DNA from 3 places in the Undibacterium sp. WLHG33 genome. Region 1 is predicted to be linked to each of the others. Evidence: predicted binding sites of a transcription regulator. Region 1 holds the regulator's gene; each other region holds the start of a gene.
What was found. The regulator sigma-54, encoded in region 1, starts transcription at its own class of promoters, with help from an activator protein. The targets are predictions, from matches to a motif close to TGGCANGNAANCTGCTTT.
Positions count from the first base shown of each region.

Region 2: a site for sigma-54 is predicted at 4,609-4,626, ahead of ACOTSW_RS03135 (pilin). Genes of this name have one in related genera too.
Region 3: a site for sigma-54 is predicted at 1,519-1,536, ahead of ACOTSW_RS01060 (ammonium transporter). Genes of this name have one in related genera too.

Region 1 covers NZ_CP186697.1:387,445-394,845, forward strand. The annotation lists gene ACOTSW_RS01820 (branched-chain amino acid ABC transporter permease) at 1-470, shown strand, start outside; gene ACOTSW_RS01825 (ABC transporter permease subunit) at 480-2,444, shown strand; gene ACOTSW_RS01830 (ABC transporter ATP-binding protein) at 2,455-3,183, shown strand; gene ACOTSW_RS01835 (enoyl-CoA hydratase/isomerase family protein) at 3,535-4,629, opposite strand; gene hpf (ribosome hibernation-promoting factor, HPF/YfiA family) at 4,781-5,125, opposite strand; gene ACOTSW_RS01845 (RNA polymerase factor sigma-54) at 5,235-6,716, opposite strand; gene lptB (LPS export ABC transporter ATP-binding protein) at 6,728-7,401, opposite strand, start outside.
Region 2 covers NZ_CP186697.1:676,886-684,286, forward strand. The annotation lists gene ACOTSW_RS03110 (DUF2889 domain-containing protein) at 149-733, shown strand; gene sucC (ADP-forming succinate--CoA ligase subunit beta) at 779-1,948, shown strand; gene sucD (succinate--CoA ligase subunit alpha) at 1,967-2,848, shown strand; gene ACOTSW_RS03125 (Stp1/IreP family PP2C-type Ser/Thr phosphatase) at 3,039-3,860, shown strand; gene ACOTSW_RS03130 (FHA domain-containing protein) at 3,877-4,467, shown strand; gene ACOTSW_RS03135 (pilin) at 4,673-5,137, shown strand; gene ACOTSW_RS03140 (pilin) at 5,215-5,661, shown strand; gene tfpZ (TfpX/TfpZ family type IV pilin accessory protein) at 5,868-6,629, shown strand; gene ACOTSW_RS03150 (Wzy polymerase domain-containing protein) at 6,754-7,401, shown strand, end outside.
Region 3 covers NZ_CP186697.1:237,492-244,892, reverse strand. The annotation lists gene ACOTSW_RS01065 (nitronate monooxygenase) at 26-1,282, shown strand; gene ACOTSW_RS01060 (ammonium transporter) at 1,589-3,016, shown strand; gene ACOTSW_RS01055 (hypothetical protein) at 3,013-3,426, shown strand; gene ACOTSW_RS01050 (JmjC domain-containing protein) at 3,552-4,691, opposite strand; gene ACOTSW_RS01045 (DUF2804 domain-containing protein) at 4,852-5,874, opposite strand; gene ACOTSW_RS01040 (exonuclease domain-containing protein) at 6,097-7,401, shown strand, end outside.

The DNA.
Region 1 (7,401 bases):
ACGTGCAGGCGATGCAAATCGTCGTCGTCATTGGCGCGCTGGCAATTATGCTGGCGGTGGAATTATTCAACCGCAAATCGATTTACGGAAAAGCCGTGGTGGCGACGTCCAATGACCGCGATGCAGCTGGTCTGATGGGGATTAACACCAGCCTTGTTATCACCTTCTCATATGCCTTGTCTTCTGCCACAGCAGCATTTGCGGGCGTGCTGGTCGCACCGCTGACGCTGACTGGCGCGACGATGGGTTCCGCACTGGGTCTGAAGGCGTTTGCGGTAGCGATTATCGGTGGTCTGACTTCCGGTGTCGGCGCGATTGTCGGGGGATTGATTTTAGGTGTGGCCGAAACGCTCACGGGCTTTTATATCTCGACTGGCTACAAAGAAGTACCTGGTCTGGTCTTGTTGTTGCTGGTACTGGCACTCAAGCCCGCTGGTCTGTTCGGCAAAGCAGCGATCAAAAAGGTATAAGGAATAAACATGAACAAGAAAACCTTAGCTTTTTCCATACTCGGCATTATTGCCCTGATACTGTTTCCGACCGTTGTACATAATCCGTATTACATACACCTGGCTGAAACGATATTAATTTACGCGATTCTGTTGTTCGGTCTGGACATCGTCGTCGGTTACACTGGTCAGGTGTCCTTAGGACATGCTGGTCTGTTCGGTATAGGTTCGTACACGACAGGTGTGCTGTACTTCAAACTCGGTCTGCCTATTCTGGTCGCTTTGCCTGCCAGTATCGGTGTGACTGCCATTTTTGGTGCCCTGCTGGCCCTGCCTGCATTGCGCGTCACCGGTCCTTATCTGGCGATGGTGACACTGGCATTTGGTACTATCATTCAGATTCTGATCAACGAAATGACATTCCTGACCGAAGGCCCGATGGGTCTCAAAGTTGCGAAGCCAATTCTGTTCGGTCAGAAGCTCGGAGAGGTCGGCTATTTTTATCTGGTCGCCGCCATGATGGTATTAGCGCTGATCGTAGTGCATCGTATTTTGCGTTCGCATCTCGGCCGTGCGTTTCAGGCTTTGCGTGACAGCCCGATTGCGTCTGACTGTATGGGCGTGTCGGTGTACCGTTACAAAGTGTATGCGTTCGTGATCAGTGCCGCACTGGCAGGGCTGGCGGGTAGTCTGTATGCGTATTCCGAAGAATACATTTCGCCGAATACCTACAACTTTGAACTGACGATCATGTTCTTGCTCGCAGTGATCATGGGTGGCCGTAAATCACGTATCGGCTCTTTGCTAGGTGCTTTCATTGTCGTGATGCTGCCTTCGCTGCTGGCGGATATTGAACTGTTCCGCAAGATCGCCACTGCCGCTGCAGTGATTGGACTTGCTGGCGCTGCCTTCACGATTGCGAAGGGACGTAAAACGGCGAAAGAATTGCTGGTGCCAGTGGCAGCAGTGGTCGGTATGGCGATCTTCTCTTACAAGCTGGAAAATATCACTGACTGGCGTCTGACGGTGTTCGGTCTGATGACCCTGTTCGTCGTGTATTACCTGCAAGATGGTATCGTCGGTTTCGTCAATTCTTTGCTCGGTAAAGGCCCACGCCATTTAATGGCAAAAGCCGGTGAGCTGAGTGGCGGTGAAGATCTGGCGATCGTCAAAGCGAACGGTGAACGTGTCGGTGTGTTGCTGAGTGCGCGTCAGTTGCTGATGCAATTCGGCGGCTTGAAAGCCTTGAATCAGGTCGATCTGCAAATCGCGAAAGGCACAGTACATGGTCTGATCGGTCCGAACGGTTCCGGGAAGAGCACCATGATGAACGTGCTCACCGGTATCTATAAACCGACCGATGGCGTCGTCGAGTTTAGTGGCAAAGTGATTTCCGGCACCACACCTTCAGAAATCGCGCTGGGTGGCGTGGCACGGACTTTCCAGAACGTGCAACTGTTCGGTGAAATGACGGCGACAGAAAACGTGCTGGTCGGCTTGCACAATACCTTCCGCAGCAATGTGTTTGATGTGATGATACATAGCCCGCGTTACCTGCGTGAAGAGCGCGCAGCGCGTGCACGGGCTGCAAGTATTCTTAACTTTGTCGGCCTGGCTGATCTGGCAAACGAAGAAGCGCGGAATCTGCCTTACGGCAAACAGCGCCTGCTGGAAATTGGTCGTGCACTGGGGCTGAATCCGCAGTTGCTGTTGCTTGATGAGCCTGCGGCTGGCCTCACCGCACCGGACATTAAAGACCTAATCGCGATCATTCGTAAAATCCGCGAGCACGATATCACCATCATTCTGATTGAACATCACATGGACGTGGTGATGTCGATTTGCGATACCGTGACCGTACTCGATTTTGGTCAGAAAATTTCTGAAGGCAAGCCAGCCGAAGTGCAGGCAGACCCGAAAGTAATTGAAGCGTATCTCGGTGGCAGCGTCAGTGATGACCTCGGATCATCTGTCCCATCGAACGCCACCGCCTGAGGAGATCAGTATGTTAAGTATTTCAAATTTACACGCGGCTTATGGCAAGGTGGAAGTCTTGCATGGTATTTCGCTGGACGTGCCTAAGGGCAAAGTGGTGACGCTGATAGGCTCGAATGGCGCCGGTAAAACCACAACCATGCGCGCGATTTCCGGCATGCTGAAACCGAAACAGGGGACAGTCACCTTGCATGGTAAAGATGTGACTGGCCTGGACTCGCATAAGATCGCGCGCGCTGGCCTTGCCCATTCACCGGAAGGTCGGCGTGTGTTTGCCACGATGTCAGTCACGGATAATCTGTTGCTAGGCGCGTTTCCGCGTTTTACCCGTTCGCGCCCGCGTGGTGATATCGAAAGCGATCTGCAAAAAGCGATGGAATTATTTCCACGCCTGCGTGAGCGCCGCCATCAACTGGCCGGTACTTTATCCGGCGGTGAACAGCAAATGCTGGCGATGGCACGCGCCGTTATGCTGAATCCGGAAGTGATATTGCTGGATGAGCCATCGATGGGACTGGCGCCTATCCTGGTCGATGAAGTGTTCCGCATCATCCAGCGACTCAAGCAGGAAGGGCGCACCATGTTGCTGGTCGAGCAGTTTGCGGCAGCCGCACTCGCTGTTGCGGATTATGGCTACGTCCTCGAAAACGGGCGCATCTCTGTGCATGGTCCGGCCGATAAATTGCAGAACGATCCGGCAGTGAAAGCAGCGTATCTGGGTGGTGGCTCACATCATTAAATGAAGTAAGTCAGAAGTCAAAACGAAAGAGGGGGAGTGCATATACTCCCCCTCTTTTTTATAAAATAGGTCTATTGTCAGCAGAAAATAAGGGTGGTTTACATATACTGGGGGGAGTATATTTGATGCTCAGAATGGAATTTCCTGATACTTCGTTGCTTGATTTGTCGTGATCTGTTGCTGAAACACGGATGCGATAGAAATACAGCCACATTTTTTAAGCAGCGTTCCATGAAAAAGCGCCCATCACTTTATTGCGTGATGGGCGCTGCTGTGCTGATGCCAGCAAAAACGTACTGGCAAATCTGTCAGTAAACCTGTAAGTGAAATTGCTTTAAAACCTGTCCGCTATTAACCCTGCAAATGCCGCAGCGGATGTGCGTACGCCGGCCATACTTCGGTGAAGAATTGCGCGATCTGTTCATGACTCACATCGCGCAGATGCGCAGGCAACCATTGCGGCATATTGTCTTTATCAACGACCAGGGCCCGCACACCTTCCAGCACTTCGCCATGTTTGAAGCAATGGCGTACCATGGCGCGTTCCATGCGCAGACAGTCCGCCACATTCTGACGTGCGCCGCGCCGCAGTTGTTCGAGCGTGACGCACATCAGTAAAGGCGAACGTTTCTCCATCGTGACCAGTGTTTGCTGAGCAAATGCATCGCTGTTGTTGCTTAATTTTTCTGCGATGGCCAGCACATTGTTGCCGCTGAAAAACTGATCGATCAAGGCGCGCTGGCTGGCAAGTTTACTGCTGGCCGGATCGGCCTGCGCTGCAAATGGCGCAGCAAATTCACGTATCGCCAGGCGTATATCTGCCGCTTCGGTATGCTCCAGCATCGTCAGTAATGCTGGCAGTTCAGATGTTGGGATATAGACGTCAGCGAGGCCTGCATATAAGGCATCGGCAGCGGCAATGATATCGCCAGTCAGACCGAGATAAGTACCGATTTCACCCGGTGTTCGCGACAGGAAATAACTACCGCCGACATCGGGAAATAAACCGATGTTCACTTCCGGCATCGCCATTTTGGTACGTTCGGTCACGATACGCAGACGGCAATTTTCACCTGCCTGCGCAATGCCCATACCGCCACCCATCACCACACCATTCATCAACGCGATGTAGGGCTTAGGGTAAAAATGTATCAAATGATTTAACGCATATTCTTCGGTAAAAAAATCTTCGAGCAGGGCGCTGTCACCAGTTGGCGTAGCGGTGCCGACGTCATAGAAAAAGCGGATGTCGCCACCGGCACAAAATGCTTTTTCACTGCTGCTGTGTATGAATACGGCACGGATAGTTGTATCGTCGCGCCACGCCAATAATGTGGCGGTGAGTGCGCGCACCATCTCCAGTGACAGAGAGTTCAATGCTTTCGGACGGTCGAGAGTGATGTAGCCGATCTGATTTTTAACGGAAGTGATTACGTATTCGCTCATGTAGATACCATTAACATAGTCGTGACAGGGCAATCATTTTATTCCTGTTTGCACTTCGTCAGTACGACAAAAATAACAAAAAACAGATAACAAAAAAGGACGCTGTTGGCGTCCTTGTTTTCGTGTTCCGTAAATAACGGGAGGCGGGCGATTATGCCGATGCCGGATCAGGGATATGTTTGATCGCATCGCGATCGTGACCCTGAACTTTATCTTTATGCTTGATCACCTGACGATCCAGTTTATCAATCAGTGTATCAATCGCAGCGTATAAATCATGCGCCAGACTTTCAACGTGAATATTTTTACCACTGATATGCAGGTCAATGTCGGCTTTATGTCGTTTCTCTTTTTCGCTCAGCTTGTCGACGGTCAGCGTGACGGTCAGATCAATGACCTGATCAAAGTGACGCCGGATACGTTCCAGCTTGGTATGTACATATTCACGAATGGCAGGAGTGACTTCAACGTGATGTCCACTGATGGTGAGATTCATACTGTGCTCCTTTAGTGATATTGCTTGCTAATAACAATAAGCTCATTTTGATTTTACGGCGTTGAGCTAAATCATATATAGCAATTCAAACCGTGATTACAAGGACTGCTTACAAAGATTTTCGCAAACTGACTGGCGGTATTTTCAGGGCTTCACGGTATTTGGCTACGGTCCGTCGGGCAATTACCATGCCCTGTTCACCCAGCATGTCTGCGATTTTGCTATCAGAGAGTGGGCTTTTCTGGTCTTCTGCTCCTATCAACTGCTTGATGAGTGCACGTATCGCGGTGGAAGAGGCTTCACCCCCTGTTTCCGTCGCAACATGGCTGCCGAAAAAATATTTCAACTCAAACATCCCATGCGGGGTCAGCATGTATTTCTGAGTCGTCACACGAGAAATAGTGCTCTCGTGCAGACCCAGTGTATCAGCTATTTCGCGCAAAACAAGAGGGCGCATCGCAACAGCACCATGCGCAAAAAAATTACGTTGTCTTTCAACTATCGCTTGTGACACCCGTAAGATTGTTTCGAAGCGCTGACGCATATTTTTGATCAGCCAGCGTGCTTCCTGTAACTGGGTTCCAAGTCCTGTTTCGCCGCGGTTCTGCCGCATGATGTTGGCGTACATACTGCTCACGCGCAGTTTCGGCATCACATCCTGATTCAGTAACACTTGCCAGCCATTACCATTTTTTCTGACGATCACATCCGGTACTGCATAGTCTGAGCTGCTGGTGGCAAATGTGATACCTGGCCGTGGTTCGCATTGCCGTATGACTGCCTGCGCTTCGCGCAAATCTTCATCATCGCAGTCGAATATTTTTTTTAATTTTGTGAAGTCTCTTTGTGCAAACAAAGTCAGCTGTGTTTCCACCAGTGCCAGTGCAAGACGGCGGGTAACAAAAGGAATTTTCGGCATGCGCCTGATCTGTATCGCGAGACACTCTGATAAGTTTCGCGCACCGACACCCGGCGGATCAAAACTCTGCAGCATCTTCAGCGCGAACGATAATTCCTCTTCGTCTATTAATAATTCGAGTGGCAGACCAGCGTGAATTTCTTCCAGACTTTCTGTCAGGTAGCCGTTATCATCGAGTGTGTCGATGATCAGTTCCAGCAATGCGCGGTCGCGTGCTTCCCTGAGCGTGAGGCGCATTTGTTCCAGCAGATAGTCACGCAGGCTGATGTGGGCAGATTCGAGCTGAGGCCTGCCTTCATCTTCATCGGCGTTAGCTGCACCGGAAGGCGCATCGTTAAAACTCCACTCTTCTTCGTTGGCACTGATGCTGTCGTTGACCGGCACATCAGCTTCGACAGCAGCTTCTTGTGGCGCGGCGCTTTCAGAAGGAGTGATGCTTTCCATGCCTGCATCCGGCGTCGTACTTGTATTGTTGATGGCGCCATCCGCCAGCAGGCGGACCGCATTATCCATAGGATCATCGACACGCTCCAGCATAGGATTTTCTATCAGCAGCGTTTCCAGTTCCTGATGCAGTTCCAGCGTTGACAGTTGCAACAGCCGTATCGATTGCTGCAGTTGAGGCGTCAGCGCAAGATGCTGAGAAGTACGTAGTTGCAGGCTTTGTTTCATAATGCGTCCCGTTACATCCGGAAATGTTCTCCCAGATAGACGCGTCGCACAGACTCATTCTGAATGATGTCGTCGGGTTTGCCGCTGGCTAATACCGAGCCTTGATTGATGATGTAGGCATGGTCACAGATACCCAGCGTTTCGCGGACATTATGATCGGTGATCAGCACACCGATACCGCGTTCTTTCAGGAAGCGGACGATGCGTTGAATCTCAATCACTGCAATCGGATCGACTCCGGCAAAAGGTTCATCGAGCAGAACAAAACGCGGGTTCGTCGCGAGTGCACGCGCAATTTCGACGCGACGTCGTTCACCGCCCGATAAAGCCAGCGCCTGACTGTCACGGATTTTTTCTATCTGCAGATCGGTCAGCAAGCTGTCCAGACGTTGCCGGATTTTTTTCTCGGATAAAAATTTTCCGTCTTTGTCTTTTTGCAGTTCTAGTACAGCGCGGATATTTTCTTCGACCGTCAGTTTACGAAACACTGATGCTTCCTGAGGCAGATACGACAGACCGAGGACAGCACGCTGATGTATCGGTAAATCCGAAACATTCGTATCGTCGATATTGATTTCGCCGGCGTCGGAAGGTACCAGCCCGACGATCATGTAAAAAGAGGTGGTTTTACCTGCGCCGTTTGGTCCCAGCAGCCCGACGACTTCGCCGCTTTTTACCAGCAGCG
Region 2 (7,401 bases), 290 kb from region 1:
AAAAAAAATGAGCCGGAATATGAGTTGGGTAATTAGCTGTGCTAGAATCCGCAGGTTTTTTGCAGCGCCGCAGGAGCGGCTGCTACCGTAGAAGCTGCGGTAGCGACACGCAATTGTGGCTTTTTATAAAGTAAGCCGCTAACAAGGCATGATGCCCTCATCCAATCCTGAAATACACCGTACGTTGAAGCATACACGTGCGATTTCCATATCTGCGTTCGCCAGGAACGATGGATTGTGGGATATCGACGCGCACATTACGGATCATAAAACCCGTGATATTACGCTCGCTTCTGGCATCAGGCCAGAGGGGATGGCTTTGCATGATCTCCATTTGCGAGTGACTATCGACTTACAGTTAAATATCGTTGATGTGCTGGCTCGTTCTGCGGCTGTTCCTTATCCCGGATATTGCGAGGCGATAGAGGCTGATTATAAAAAGCTGATTGGTCTCAATCTGATGAAACAATTTCGTCAGGGAGTTAAAGAGCGTATGTCGGGTGTTAACGGTTGCTCTCATCTGACAGAGCTTGCTTTTGTTCTTCCAACTGCTGCTATCCAGGCTTTTGCTGGTGATGTCATTGATACCCGTGATGGCGCCAGCAGCTCAACTGAATCTCAACAACCATTCCAGCTTGACCGATGCCATGCTTTGCGTCTGGATGGCCCGGCTGTTGTTCAGTATTACCCGCGTTGGGCAAAATCTGCGCCCAATGCAAAATCACCCAGCTAGTTTGTTTTTTAATTATTTATACCTCAGTGTCTGAAGGGAAGTTGTATGAAAATTCATGAGTATCAGGGTAAAGAAATCCTCCGCAAATTCGGAGTGACCGTACCACGCGGTATCCCATGCATGTCCGTTGAAGAAGCCGTTAAAGCGGCTGAAACTCTGGGTGGGCCAGTCTGGGTAGTCAAGGCACAAATCCACGCAGGTGGCCGCGGTAAAGGTGGTGGCGTAAAAGTCGCAAAATCTCTGGAGCAAGTACGTGAATACGCTGATGCGATCATGGGCATGCAGCTGGTGACTCACCAGACTGGTCCTGAAGGCCAGAAAGTTCGTCGCTTGCTGATCGAAGAAGGTGCTGACATCAAAAAAGAACTGTACGTCAGTATGGTGACTGATCGCGTAAGTCAGCGCGTGGTTCTGATGGCATCAAGCGAAGGTGGTATGGATATTGAAGAGGTCGCAGAGAAGCATCCAGAACTGATTCACAGCATCGCGATTGATCCGACCAATGGTCTGCAAGACGCTGAAGCCGACGACATTTCCCGTAAAATCGGTGTACCTGAGGGCTCTATTGAAGACGCCCGCGTTCAGTTAAAAGGCTTGTACAAAGCTTTCATGGAGACAGATTGCTCTCTGGCGGAAATCAATCCTTTGATTCTGACTGGTTCCGGTAAAGTGATCGCGCTGGATGCTAAGTTTAACTTCGACGCTAACTCCTTGTTCCGTCAGCCAGAAATCGTTGCTTACCGCGATCTGGATGAAGAAGATCCGGCCGAAATCGAAGCGTCCAAATTTGACCTTGCCTATATCTCCCTCGACGGTAACATCGGTTGTCTGGTGAATGGTGCTGGTCTGGCGATGGCAACCATGGATACGATCAAACTGTTCGGTGGTGAGCCAGCTAACTTCCTTGACGTAGGTGGTGGTGCAACAGCAGAAAAAGTCACTGAAGCATTCAAGATTATGTTGAAAAATCCTGGTCTGAAAGCGATTCTGGTTAATATCTTCGGCGGTATTATGCGCTGCGACGTGATCGCAGAAGGTGTGATTACTGCGTCTAAAGCTGTTTCCCTGCAAGTACCTCTGGTCGTACGCATGAAGGGTACAAATGAAGACATCGGCAAGAAAATGCTGGCTGACTCAGGTCTGCCTATCATTTCTGCTGACACGATGGAAGAAGCAGCACAGAAGGTTGTTGCCGCTGCTGCAGCTCACGCTTAATTATTGCAAGGAATCACTATGTCCATCCTGATTAATAAAGACACTAAAGTTATTACCCAAGGGATCACTGGTAAAACTGGCCAGTTTCATACACGTATGTGCCGCGATTACGCGAATGGCAAAAACTGCTTCGTTGCAGGTGTAAATCCTAAAAAAGCTGGTGAAGATTTTGAAGGTATTCCAATTTTCGCAAATGTCTCTGAAGCGAAAGCAGCAACGGGCGCAACCGTTTCTGTGATCTATGTTCCTCCAGCTGGTGCAGCGGCTGCGATCTGGGAAGCGGTTGAAGCGGATCTCGATCTGGCGATCTGTATCACAGAAGGTATTCCTGTTCGCGACATGATGATGTTGAAAGACCGCATGGCAAAAGCCGGCAGCAAAACAAAATTGCTTGGCCCTAACTGCCCAGGCTTGATCACACCTGACGAAATCAAAATCGGTATTATGCCAGGCCACATTCACCGTAAAGGTCGTATTGGCGTGGTTTCCCGCTCTGGTACACTGACTTATGAAGCGGTCGGTCAGTTGACAGCGCTGGGCTTGGGGCAGTCTTCCGCCGTTGGTATCGGTGGTGATCCTATCAATGGTCTGAAACATATCGATATCATGAAGATGTTCAATGATGATCCTGATACAGATGCAGTGATCATGATTGGTGAAATCGGTGGTCCGGACGAAGCGAATGCCGCATATTGGATTAAAGACAATATGAAGAAGCCGGTAGTTGGCTTTATCGCGGGTGTAACCGCGCCTCCGGGTAAGCGTATGGGTCACGCTGGTGCCTTGATTTCCGGCGGTGCTGATACAGCACAAGCAAAATTGGATATCATGGAATCTTGCGGTATCAAGACAACGAAGAATCCATCTGAGATGGCGCGCTTGTTGAAAGCGATGCTGTAAAAAGGATTTTATTCATCCCCAAAAAAACCGCGATTTTCGCGGTTTTTTTTCGTGCGTATACTTTGCTTTTGAGTACAGACAGTGCAAACTCAATACCTTAATGTTAAGCTTCGCGGTGATAGGTAATATTAAATAAACTAATCGTTCTGGTTTCCAGCCAGAGTCAGCAATCAATGAGTGCTATTTGTCGATGCCACATCAGTATGTACTAGAATTTGCTGCCCTGTCAGATGTCGGACGGGTACGGAAGCATAACGAAGACGCCATCGTTGTCTGTGCGGATTACGGTTGCGCGGTGCTTGCTGACGGTATGGGAGGGTATCAGGCGGGAGAAGTCGCCAGCGCTATGACAACGCAAGTCGTTGCTGACTATCTCTGCGAAAAACTGGATTCTGCCTGGTATTCAAAGTTGGGTTTTCAGTCAATTCATGTATCGCGCTGGATGTCAGACGCTATTGTTCTGGCAAACCGCCAGGTCGTGCAGACTTCACGGGAAAATCCAGAATGTTTTGGTATGGGGACAACAGTCGTTGCAGCGTGCTGCATTCAGGATAAGATTTTGTTCGCACACGTCGGCGATTCCAGGGCATATCGTTATCGTCACCATGTGTTGACAAGAATGACGGAGGATCACTCCGTTCTTCAGGATCAGATCAATGCTGGCTTAATTACAGAAGCCCAGGCACGTTTTTCATCAATCAAAAATTTGATTACGCGAGCCGTAGGTATTCAGGACAACATCGAAATTGACCTGAGTGTTCATCAGTCAGAAGATTCTGATATTTATATGCTTTGCTCTGACGGATTGACAGACTTGCTTGATGATCACCAGATTCACGCAATGTTACAGCGATATGCAGATGATTTATCTGTCTGCTGCAGAGCATTGGTTGATTCTGCAAACATCGAGGGTGGTTTCGATAACATATCGGTTGTTTTGTTCAGGTTAAAGGCGGTACATAGTCCGTCCTGGATTCAAAAGCTGTTATTCCGGCAATCTTTGGAAAATTGAATAAGTGAGAGGATGTATGGCGAAGATCATCGTCACCTTTAATGGGTTGGTGCAGCAAGAAGTCAGTATAAACAAATCCCGTATTACGATAGGTCGACGCGTCGGGAACGATATAGTTATCGATCACCTGACAGTCAGTGGTCAACATGCAGCGATTGATACTACACCGAATGGTTCTTTTGTTCTTGACCTGGGTAGTACCAATGGCACTCTGGTTAATAATCAGCCAGTCAAGAAGCATCTACTTCAGCACGATGATGTTATCGATATTGGCAAGTACAAACTGCGCTTTCAGGTAGAAAAGAGCGCTCAGGTCACGCCAGTCTCTTCCGCGGTTTCAGGGCAGCAGGCTCCGGCTAAGATAAAAGTGCTCAACGGCGCCAATGCTGGTAAAGAGCTGTTGCTGACAAAAGCCGTGACGACGGTTGGTAGTCCGGGGGCGCAAGTCATCGCCATCGCAAGACAAGCTGACCGGTATATTGTCCGGCATGTAGAAGGAAAAGAATTTCCAAAGGTGAATGGGCTATTACTGTCAGACCAGCCTCATGTGCTGCAGCAGGGGGACGTGATTGATATCAGTGGCACACATATGCAATTTGATATTTAGTTGTCATAAAAATAAATTGCTCGTGTTTTTAGTTTAATTAATTGACAAAAAATGTCATGCATTGACATTTGGCGTCACTTTTTTAGATGTATTTGACTCATATCAACAGGAATTGCCTTGTGTGACTTAATGTTAAATAGCTGGCACACAGTTTGCTGTGAGAAATCGCAGGGTCTTTTTTTTAATTGTTATCCGGAGAACTAATATGAAATCTATGAAATTGGTTAAAAAAGTACAACAAGGTTTTACTTTGATCGAATTGATGATCGTTGTCGCGATTATCGGTATTCTGGCTGCAGTGGCGTTGCCTGCATACAATGATTACACAACACGCGCTCAGGTTTCTGAGGCAGTTGAGTTGCTTGGCGGTTTGAAGTCACCGTTGTCCGCTTATGGTTACGAAAATAATGCTTGGCCTACTTCGTTGGTTGCTGCTAATCCAACTGCAACACAAATCGTTGCAACATTGACAGGTAAGTATTCTGCTGTGACAGCAACAGTTGACGGTACATTCCCAACAGGTACTACTGTTGCGACAATGTCAGCTGGTCAGGCTAAAGACAAGCTGGTTAAATTCAAAACTACGGATGGTGGTCAGACTTGGAGTTGTACAAGTGCCGGTGCTGGTACTACTGTTGACATCAAGTGGTTGCCACAAGCATGTAAGTAATTTGTGTTTTGCTGTCTGATGAAAGGTGCTGTTTTCGGCACCTTTTTTTTCGAGTTGTTTCTTGCCGAGAGATTGCCATGTATAAACAGCGGTTTCAAAGAGGTTTTACCCTGATCGAACTGATGATTGTGGTTGCAATTATCGGTATTTTGGCCGCAATAGCATTACCTTCATACCTGGATTACACGACGAGGGCTCAGGTCGCGGAAGCTGTCGAGTTGATCGGGGGAGTGAAGGGGCCGATCGCCGTTTATGGGTATGAAAATAAAGAATGGCCGGGTTTAGTGGAAAAAGATCCAGATGCAAAACAGATTAATGTTGCTCTGGTTGGTAAGTACTCAAAAATTAATAGCTCAGTACAGGGTACTTATCCAGAAGGAAGTATCACCTCTGTAATGACCTATGGTCAGGCAGAAACTAAGAAATTGGTATTTAAAACCCCGGATGGTGGAAAAATCTGGGATTGCAGCGCCAGCGCTGGTACTGATATCGAATTGAAGTGGCTGCCTCAGGCATGTAAATAAGCTACTGTTGATGAAGCCTGATTTTTGTTGTGTCTGAACTCAATTTTTGTCTGTCTGAGATACTCAGCATTGAGGTGGATTAGTTTACAATCCATATCAGAGAAAGACCATTGCTGCGCAATGATCGTCATCGTTGTATTTTCTTAATCTTGTAACCAAAGGCATTCACACTGAGTGCTTTTTTTTTGTTTATTGGCAGCTTGATTATGTCTGGATTAGTTTTCCGCTTACGTGCATCAGGGTTGCATTTACTGGTATCCGCCATCATTGCCACTATGGTCGCTGGAACTATTTTATTTTTGTGGTATCCCGGTCAATACGCAGATATCTGTGGAGGGATGCAGCTGATATGGATAGTGATTTCTGTCGATATTGTTTTGGGGCCATTACTGACATTCGTGGCGTTTGATCAAAAGAAGAAAAAAGCAGAGTTGTTACGTGATATTCTTGTGATCAGTATTTTGCAGGTGTCAGGCCTGACCTACGGCGCTCACGTGGTCTATATCGCACGCCCGGTTGCGATGGTCTTTGAAGGTTCGCAGTTTCGTGTCGTGACGGCGAATGATGTTGATATCAATGAGTTGCCTCAGGCACGTGCGGATATGCGCAGTCTGTCTCTGACAGGGCCTGTATTATTGGGTGTCCGCGATTATAAAGATGCAGTCGAAAAATCTGATGCTGCTTTCCGCGCTTTTTCGGGCTATGACATTGGTACCAGACCTTCTTTTTGGCAACCTTATGCTGACTCTCAGACCAAGGTTTTGAGCGTTGCCAGAACCCTTGATACCTTAATTAAAAAATATCCGGAAAGTAAGCTCGAAATAGAGCGTCAACTGAACAAGACTGGTCATACAATTGCTAATGCAAAATTTTTACCAGTATTAAGCCGTGGTACCGATTGGTTGGTCGTCATTGATAGCAGCACAGCGAAGCCTTTGTTTTTCTTGAAGAAAGACGGCTTTTTCTGATTCTCACATTTGTGAAGTAGTTAATTTTTCTTTCAAAGGCCGGGGCTCGTTAGGTCGCATCGCATTTATAGATGCGGCAGACTTCATGTCTGGCTGAAACTGAAGCCTGGTTCCAGGGACGCTAATGTCAAATAAAAATAATATTAATTATGCGATTCTCGGGATGAGTATCGCTTTTTCTTACCTGTTGCCAATTCATATACATCCTTTACGCACGTTTTATCAGGATGCCATTGTCATTCTTGGCCTGTTGTTGACCATATTCAGTTTATCTTTGAATGAGCAACTGAAGCTGCGTTTCAGTGGACTATGCCTGATCAGCACGGGCATTGTAGTCGCTATTTTTTGCCAGTTTTTTTTCGGGAATTCGCAGGATATTGAAGACTTGTTGATTCCTTCTTTGTATTTGCTTTTACTTCCTTTTGCTTATTCTGTCGGAGCTTCTTTATCTGCAGAAAGAGAACTGGCGGAAAAATTATGCTTCGCGTTTGCTTATGCTTACCTTATCGCAGGATTGCTCTCCGTTGCGATGCAGATTGTACAAGTGACTGGTTTGCATATCGACACGCTGGTGATGTTCATCCCTAAAGCGGTCTTTTTCCCCCGTCCGTACGCGAATGTCGCGCAGCCTAATCAGTTGGCGCTCATGCTCTGTTTTGCGCTTGCATCGACATGGTTCTTGTATAGCAGAATGAAAATAAGCAAGGGATTGGCTGTCGCAGGCACTGGCGTACTGATCATTGGCTTAGTGTTGACGCAATCGAGAATTGGC
Region 3 (7,401 bases), 150 kb from region 1:
ACAGCTCAATGTGTCAAGGATTGCAATGAAACGAGTAGATGATTTCCGCCTGAAGTTAGGCAAAGATGAACTGGTTCCTATCGTGATAGGTGGGATGGGTGTCGATATTTCCACTGCTGAACTGGCATTGGTCGCGGCACGCCTCGGTGGTATCGGACATATTTCTGACGCCTTGGTGCATGATGTGTCGGATCGCCGCTTCGGAACCAGCTACATCAAGGAAAAAACCAAATTCTACAAATACAACATCAACAATTCCGATAAGACAAACATCAAATTCAATCTTGAGGATCTGGCAGCGGCGACACGTCTGCACATTGGCCGTACCATGGAGGCCAAACAAGGCCCGGGTATGATCTTTGTGAACTGCATGGAAAAACTGACCATGAACGGTCCGCGCGAAACCCTGAAAGTGCGTCTGGAAGCCGCTCTGGATGCGGGTATTGACGGTATTACGCTGAGCGCTGGTCTGCATCTGAGTTCCTTTGGTCTGATAGCAGATCACCCGCGTTTCCGCGATGCCAAGCTGGGCATCATTGTGTCATCGGTACGCGCCTTACAGTTATTCCTGCGTAAAAATGCAAAATTGGACCGTCTGCCGGATTATGTGATCGTTGAAGGTCCGCTGGCTGGTGGTCATCTCGGTTTCGGCGATGACTGGGCCACATTCGATTTACAGACGATTGTGACCGAGGTTTCTGAATATCTGAAAGCAGAACAACTGGATATTCCTATCATTGCGGCAGGTGGTATTTTCACAGGCAGCGATGCAGTATCTTTTCTCGAAAACGGCGCCTCCGCAGTACAGGTTGCAACCCGTTTCACGGTAACCAAAGAATGTGGTCTGCCGGATAATGTGAAGCAGGAATACTTCAAAGCCGACGAAGACGATATCGAAGTCAATCATATTTCTCCGACCGGCTACCCCATGCGTATGCTGAAAAATACGCCAGCCATCGGTGATGGTATCCGCCCGGGCTGCGAATCGTATGGTTATCTGCTGGATGCGAATGGAAATTGTGCGTACATCACTTCGTACAACCGCGAAGTTGCCCTGCACCCGGATGCAAAAAAAATCTCGGTCATGGACAAGACCTGTCTGTGCACCCATATGCGTAACTTCAATTGCTGGACTTGCGGTCAGACCACATACCGCCTGAAAGATACCACTCGCAAACTGCCGGATGGTACTTATCAGATCCTGAGCGCGGAACATGTATTCCGGGATTACCAGTTCAGTACCGATAATCAGATCGCCTTGCCTGACCCAGTGACTGAATAAATATCCCCGGTATAACGCCGGACATAACACCAGACGCCAGTGCTCTCCTGACACCACAGTCAGAAGACACTGGCGTTTTTTATCGAGTTTGCCTCGCTGGCGCTCAATGCTCCGTTTTCTTACAGACGGGTCTTGATTTGGTGCAAAAACAGCGCTGCCAGGCTCAGCAAGCCGGCGCAGTCAATCTCTTCTCCAGAGCGCTCCCGCCCTCAGTCTCCGTCTTAACGTTAAAGATGTGGCATGAATTATGCTGCGCTGCACACAGGGTAGTGGCAATTCATGATGCGTTTAGACTAAGGATCTCTGATGAAAATACATTCTCTGTCAACACCTTTCATCCTGTTCAGCTTACTGTTTTGTCTGGGCTCAGCGCCAGCTTTCGGACAAAACAGCAATCCGGCTCCGGTATCCGGTACTGCCGATATCAGCACCCCGGCAGTACCGCTGGCACAAGCGGAGCCAGCAGTAACAACCTCCTTGCCACCGGCACCGATGACAACGCCGACGCTCGTCAATGCAGCCACCATCAGTGCAGGTGATACCGCGTGGATGCTGACATCAACAGCGCTGGTGCTGCTGATGACCATTCCAGGTCTGGCTTTGTTTTATGCCGGCATGGTCCGCAAAAAAAATGCGCTGGCAACCGTCGCGCATAGTGTCGCCACCACCTGTATCGTCACGATTATCTGGGTCGTTCTGGGTTACAGCCTGGTATTCACGCCAGCCACACCGTATCTGGGTAGCCTTGACCGGCTACTGTTGCACGGTATGGTATTTCTGAAAGATGCAGGCCAGCTGACAGTGCATCATGTTGCACCGACAATACCGGAAAGTGTGTTCATGATGTTTCAGATGACATTTGCAATCATCACGCCCGCCCTGATTACCGGTGCATTTGCAGAAAGGATGAAGTTCTCCGCATTTCTGCTCTTCATCACGCTCTGGTCACTGATCGTCTATGTTCCTGTTGCGCACTGGGTATGGGAGCCGACCGGCTGGCTGGCTGCGCGCGGCGTCCTCGATTTTGCGGGCGGTACGGTGGTCCACATCAATGCGGGAGTGTCAGGTCTGGTTGCTGCCATGATCATCGGCAGACGCAGCGGTTTCGGCAAGGAGCCGATGCCACCACATAATCTGATTCTGACCGTCATCGGCGCAGCACTATTATGGGTAGGCTGGTTTGGCTTTAATGCCGGATCTGCCGGCGCAGCAGATGGTCGTGCGGGCTATGCGATGCTGGTGACACAACTCGCTGCCGCCGTATCTGCTTTGGCCTGGATGTGCGTTGAGTGGCTGCGCCGTGGTAAGCCATCTGTGCTCGGTATTGTTTCCGGCGCTGTTGCTGGTCTGGTTGCAATCACCCCTGCCTCGGGTTTTGTCGATGTGACCGGAGCATTCGTGATCGGTGCGGTGGCTGGTGTTGCCTGCTATTGGGGAGCAACCTCTCTCAAAGCAATGGGGGGGTACGATGACTCTCTGGATGTGTTCGGTGTACACGCGATAGGCGGTATCGTTGGCGCCTTACTCACAGGTGTATTTGCCCTCAAAAGTATAGGCGGTGTTGAAAGCAGCCTCAGCAATCAGGCATTCGGGGTCGCGGTGACGGTCGTCTATTCTGGTGTCATGACGGCAGTCATTCTCTTTATCGTGCGTCTGCTCACGGGTTTGCGTGTGAAACCGGAACAGGAAAGAGAGGGGCTGGATCTGGAACTGCATGGGGAGCATGTATTATGACTGCGGCCCTTTCCGACAATCTGGCATTTTCTCTGATGGCGCGGATGCACGTTATTTTGCGGCGTCAGAATGAACGGGTGATCGACATTGAATACATGCGTATTGATCCGGTTTATTGCCGTTATATTCTCGATCTGGCTTTGCAATCGCCCAATACTGATCTGCACGACATCGCCGTCAAACTGAACGACATCTATTTTGGCGAACAGGGTCTGTTTGTCGTGACCGAACCGGTGCCACTGATAGGGAAACTTGAAGGCTTAAAAATACGTCCCAAAACGCCAGCGATAACAACACCCGGCGTCCCGGTTAATCTGGTCGCTGCAGCACCATCCGTGGGTGCGACAGAGTTGCCGCCACTTGATCAGAACTCCGTCGTCGATCAGACCTACATCGGCCGGTTGCGCTGATTGCTCATTCATCAGTCTCAGTATTGATGTGGCTTACAGACCAGAATACGGCTGTTATCCGCATCAATACTGAGATTCTTTTTTAGAAACAACACTCATTTCCTGTGTTGCTCTGCATGCACAGCTCAGAAATACCAATAGCCGTCGTTCACCCATTGCAGCAGCGCTTTAACGAAAACGGCGTGCTGCAATCCTGGTTCCAACGCAGCGAGGCTGAGACTATCGTTGTTGCAGAGTGCCAGCACCGTGGCGCGGGAAGCCGCGCCAAATTCATAACGTTCGCCATTAACATAACAAACTCCCTGACTGATGCTGTCGTCAAGGTAAAAACAACGCAAGCCACCGGTGCGGATCAGATCCGTCTGCTGCAAATTCTTGCGTAATTCGGTTTCATTGATAGGAAAATCCAGCGCCTGTAAATCGAGTTCGCATTTGGTTTTCGATAAATGGCAGCCGACAAAATTCATCATGATTTCATCATCGTTCAGTATCGTCTGCATTTGCTGTTTGATCAGCGCAAAATCACCGGCGTTGATATGCCCCTGATGCTGATGCATACGGCGTTGCGGATCACTGATCAGATTGCTGCCGAGTTCATTATCTATCAGGTAGTCCGCCAGATCGCTCAGCATGTCGCTGGCTGATTTGCTGCGAAAACCCACGGAAAAACTCATGGAACTCTCGAGTGCCACACCGTCATGCGGAAAGCCGGGTGGGATATAAAGAATGTCACCCGCCGTCAGTACCGCATCGATAATGGGCTCGAAAGGATCGGTATGTAATAAAGCAGCGTGAGCAGCGAATTGACGATGGTTACCTCTGTCACCGACGCGCCAGCGACGGCTGCCTGAGCCCTGACAGATAAACACATCGTACAAATCGATGTGCGGCCCGACACCGCCGCCCGGTACGGCAAAGCTGATCATCACGTCATCCAGTCGCCATTTCGGGATGAAGGAAAATGCCCGCACCAGACTGGCGACTTCCGGCGACCAGTGATCAACCGCCTGCACCACCAGCGTCCAATCGCGTTCGCCAAGATGCTCATAGCTTTCAAACGGACCATTTTCAGCCTGCCATTTTCCGGATTGTCTATAAATCAGACGAGAATCGATCTGCGATTCACATGCCAGCCCAGCCAGTTCATCCGGTGAAATCAGATCGCTGAATCCAGGAAAGCCCTGACGTATCAGGACCGGCTTTTGCTGCCAGTAATCAGCTAAAAATTTATCAAGCGAAAATTCATTGAGCGTGAGGGTCAACATGGCAAAATGAAAATAAGAAAGTAAAGCTGTCTTGTAGCATGAAGAAATCAAACCTCATACCGGGCAGATCAAACTTTCAGCAGAAAACCGCCGGCCCGCACATCAATCCGGCAGAATCAGGCGCATGACGTTGATCTTGCTTGATCGCAATCAAGAAAAATTACCAGCGTGCAAAATGGTCTTCAGTCACGCCAGCCAAATAGCTGACGGGGCGTGGCAGCTCATCTGTATGCGCCCTGACCCAGCCGCTGAAACTGCCCAGAGGTTGTTGATAACGACTCGCGGCAATCAGCAGATTCTGGTTTTCACTGCGCACACCTTCCGGCTGGAAATGCAGATCCAGTAAGCCATCGCTGGTGTGGATATGCCACGGTGCCAGCACATTCGCAGAGTCATAGTCAAACTGAGCACTGCTCAGAGAAATCAGGCGTCCATCCAGCCACAAGGCATTTTCCTGATCGCCGAAATAGCCGGATTGCAGATTAAAGCCCATATCCAGATTATGTGCCGACGCCCACAGCCAGCGTGTTTCCCGCGCCGGAAAACCATTACTGTGATCGACACTACCGCAACCATCGGTCAGGCTGAAACACTGTTGCCCAACTTTCACTTCCCCGCTCAGGCGCATCCCGCCAGATTTCATCGTCGCATGCGCACCGCCACCGACGATGCTACCAACTGCCAGCAATTCCGGTGCTGCATCGGCTATATGTAATTCGGCACTGATCTGACAATCACGAAACGCTACCTCGATACGGTAAGTATTGTTGGCAGGCTGATGCGAAAAATGCAGTCGCCGGTCACGAAACCGGAACCAGCTTTCAGCACCGGTAGCAGGGCATGCGTTCAGATGCGCAGTCAGACCCGGTATGCCATTCTGAGAAAATTCTGTCAGTATTTTTTTTTGCTGGCGATCAAACACATAAGCAAACGCGGTATTTGTCCACCCCAGATCCACAATCGCGATGCCACAGAATATCTGCTCCGTCACCAGTGCAGCGTACTGCCAGTGTTTATGATGAAAGCGGCGCCAAATGGCGCTGCGCCGGACAGGTGCGGCAAGCGCAGACCAGTCGATAACAGGTACGCTACCAGCATATTTTCCGGCACGAATCTGGCCACACGCATCGACCAGCTCATCGGGTGCGGCTGGCAAGTAAGCTGCCTCAGTAGTATTTGCCATAATGTCTTTATGAAAATAAATTCCATGCATTGTCTAACAATACCGTACTGCGAGACATCAAAATCAGTTGATCTGTTGCTTCAGATTCAAGTTCAGCAAACGCATGCCGGTACCAGACGTACAAACGACGCGAAAGACGCACTAGGCATAGTTGAAGACGATTCATAAAGTGGCGATCCCCTATACAATGACGGGCTACACAAGCATCAACTGAGTCAGATTTTGAGCCTACTTGCAAGCCCTCTTGCCTTCGTCGACCTGGAAACCACAGGCACCATCGCAACCCGCGACCGCATTACTGAAATAGCGATCGTCACTTTTGACGGCGAACATACAGAACGCTGGTCGCAGCTATTAAATCCTGAAACAGTGATACCGCCCTTTGTTGAGCAACTGACCGGCATCAGCAATGCGATGGTCGCTGACCAGCCTGTGTTTGCCGACATTGCAGAGGAAGTCCTGCGACGTCTGCAAGGTCATATCTTCGTTGCCCATAATGCCCGCTTTGATTACGGTTTTTTAAAAAATGAATTCAAGCGACTTGGCCACACTTTCAGAGCGACAGTGCTGTGTACACTGAAGCTGTCTCGTCAGCTATTCCCGCAATTTGCCAAACACAATCTGGACTGTCTGATTGAACGCCATCAGATCAGCGTCGGCGACAGGCATCGTGCCTTAACCGATGCCGATGCGATTTACCAGTTCTGGTGCGATCTGCAGGCGACTTTACCCGCGCAAACTTTACAGGCAGCAGTACAAGAACAAACAGCACGCCCCAGTCTGCCACCGCATCTGGATGCGGATATTGTGGAACAACTGCCGAAAGGCTACGGCGTCTATCTGTTTTTCGGCGAAAACAGATTACCGATTTATGTCGGCAAAAGTAATACCCTGCGTCAGCGGGTGCTGTCGCATTTTTCTTCGGATCATGCGATTGCCAAAGAAATGAGCATCTCACAACAAGTCCGTGATATTGAGTGGATAGAATGCGAGGGTGAAATTGATGCGCTGATTACCGAAGCAAGACTGATCAAGGAAATGCAACCGACGCTGAATCGTCAGCTACGCCGCAACACAGAATTCTGCTCGTGGCGTCTGAAAGATATGGGTAGCGGCCTGTTACAACCACAACTGGTATATGCACGTGACCTGGACCTGGGCAGACAAGAGCAGTTATACGGCCTGTTTAAAAGCGGCGCCAGCGCCCGCGAATTCTTATTGCAGGCGGTCAAACAATTTCAGCTGTGTGCAGCGACACTGGGACTAGAAAAAGGCGGCGCTGGCAAACCTTGTTTTGCACGCCAGTTGAAGCAATGCAAGGGAGCGTGCATCGGTGCAGAATCACCTTTACAGCATAATCTGCGGCTGGCAGAGGCGCTCGAAGAAATGAAACTGAAGGCATGGCCGTTCTCTGGTCCGGCAGTCCTTAAAGAAGGTAATGCCTATCATGTGATTGAGGCATGGTGCTATCTGGGGAAAGCAAAGAATGAAGCGGATATTCAGGATTTGCTGACACGCGGCAAACCG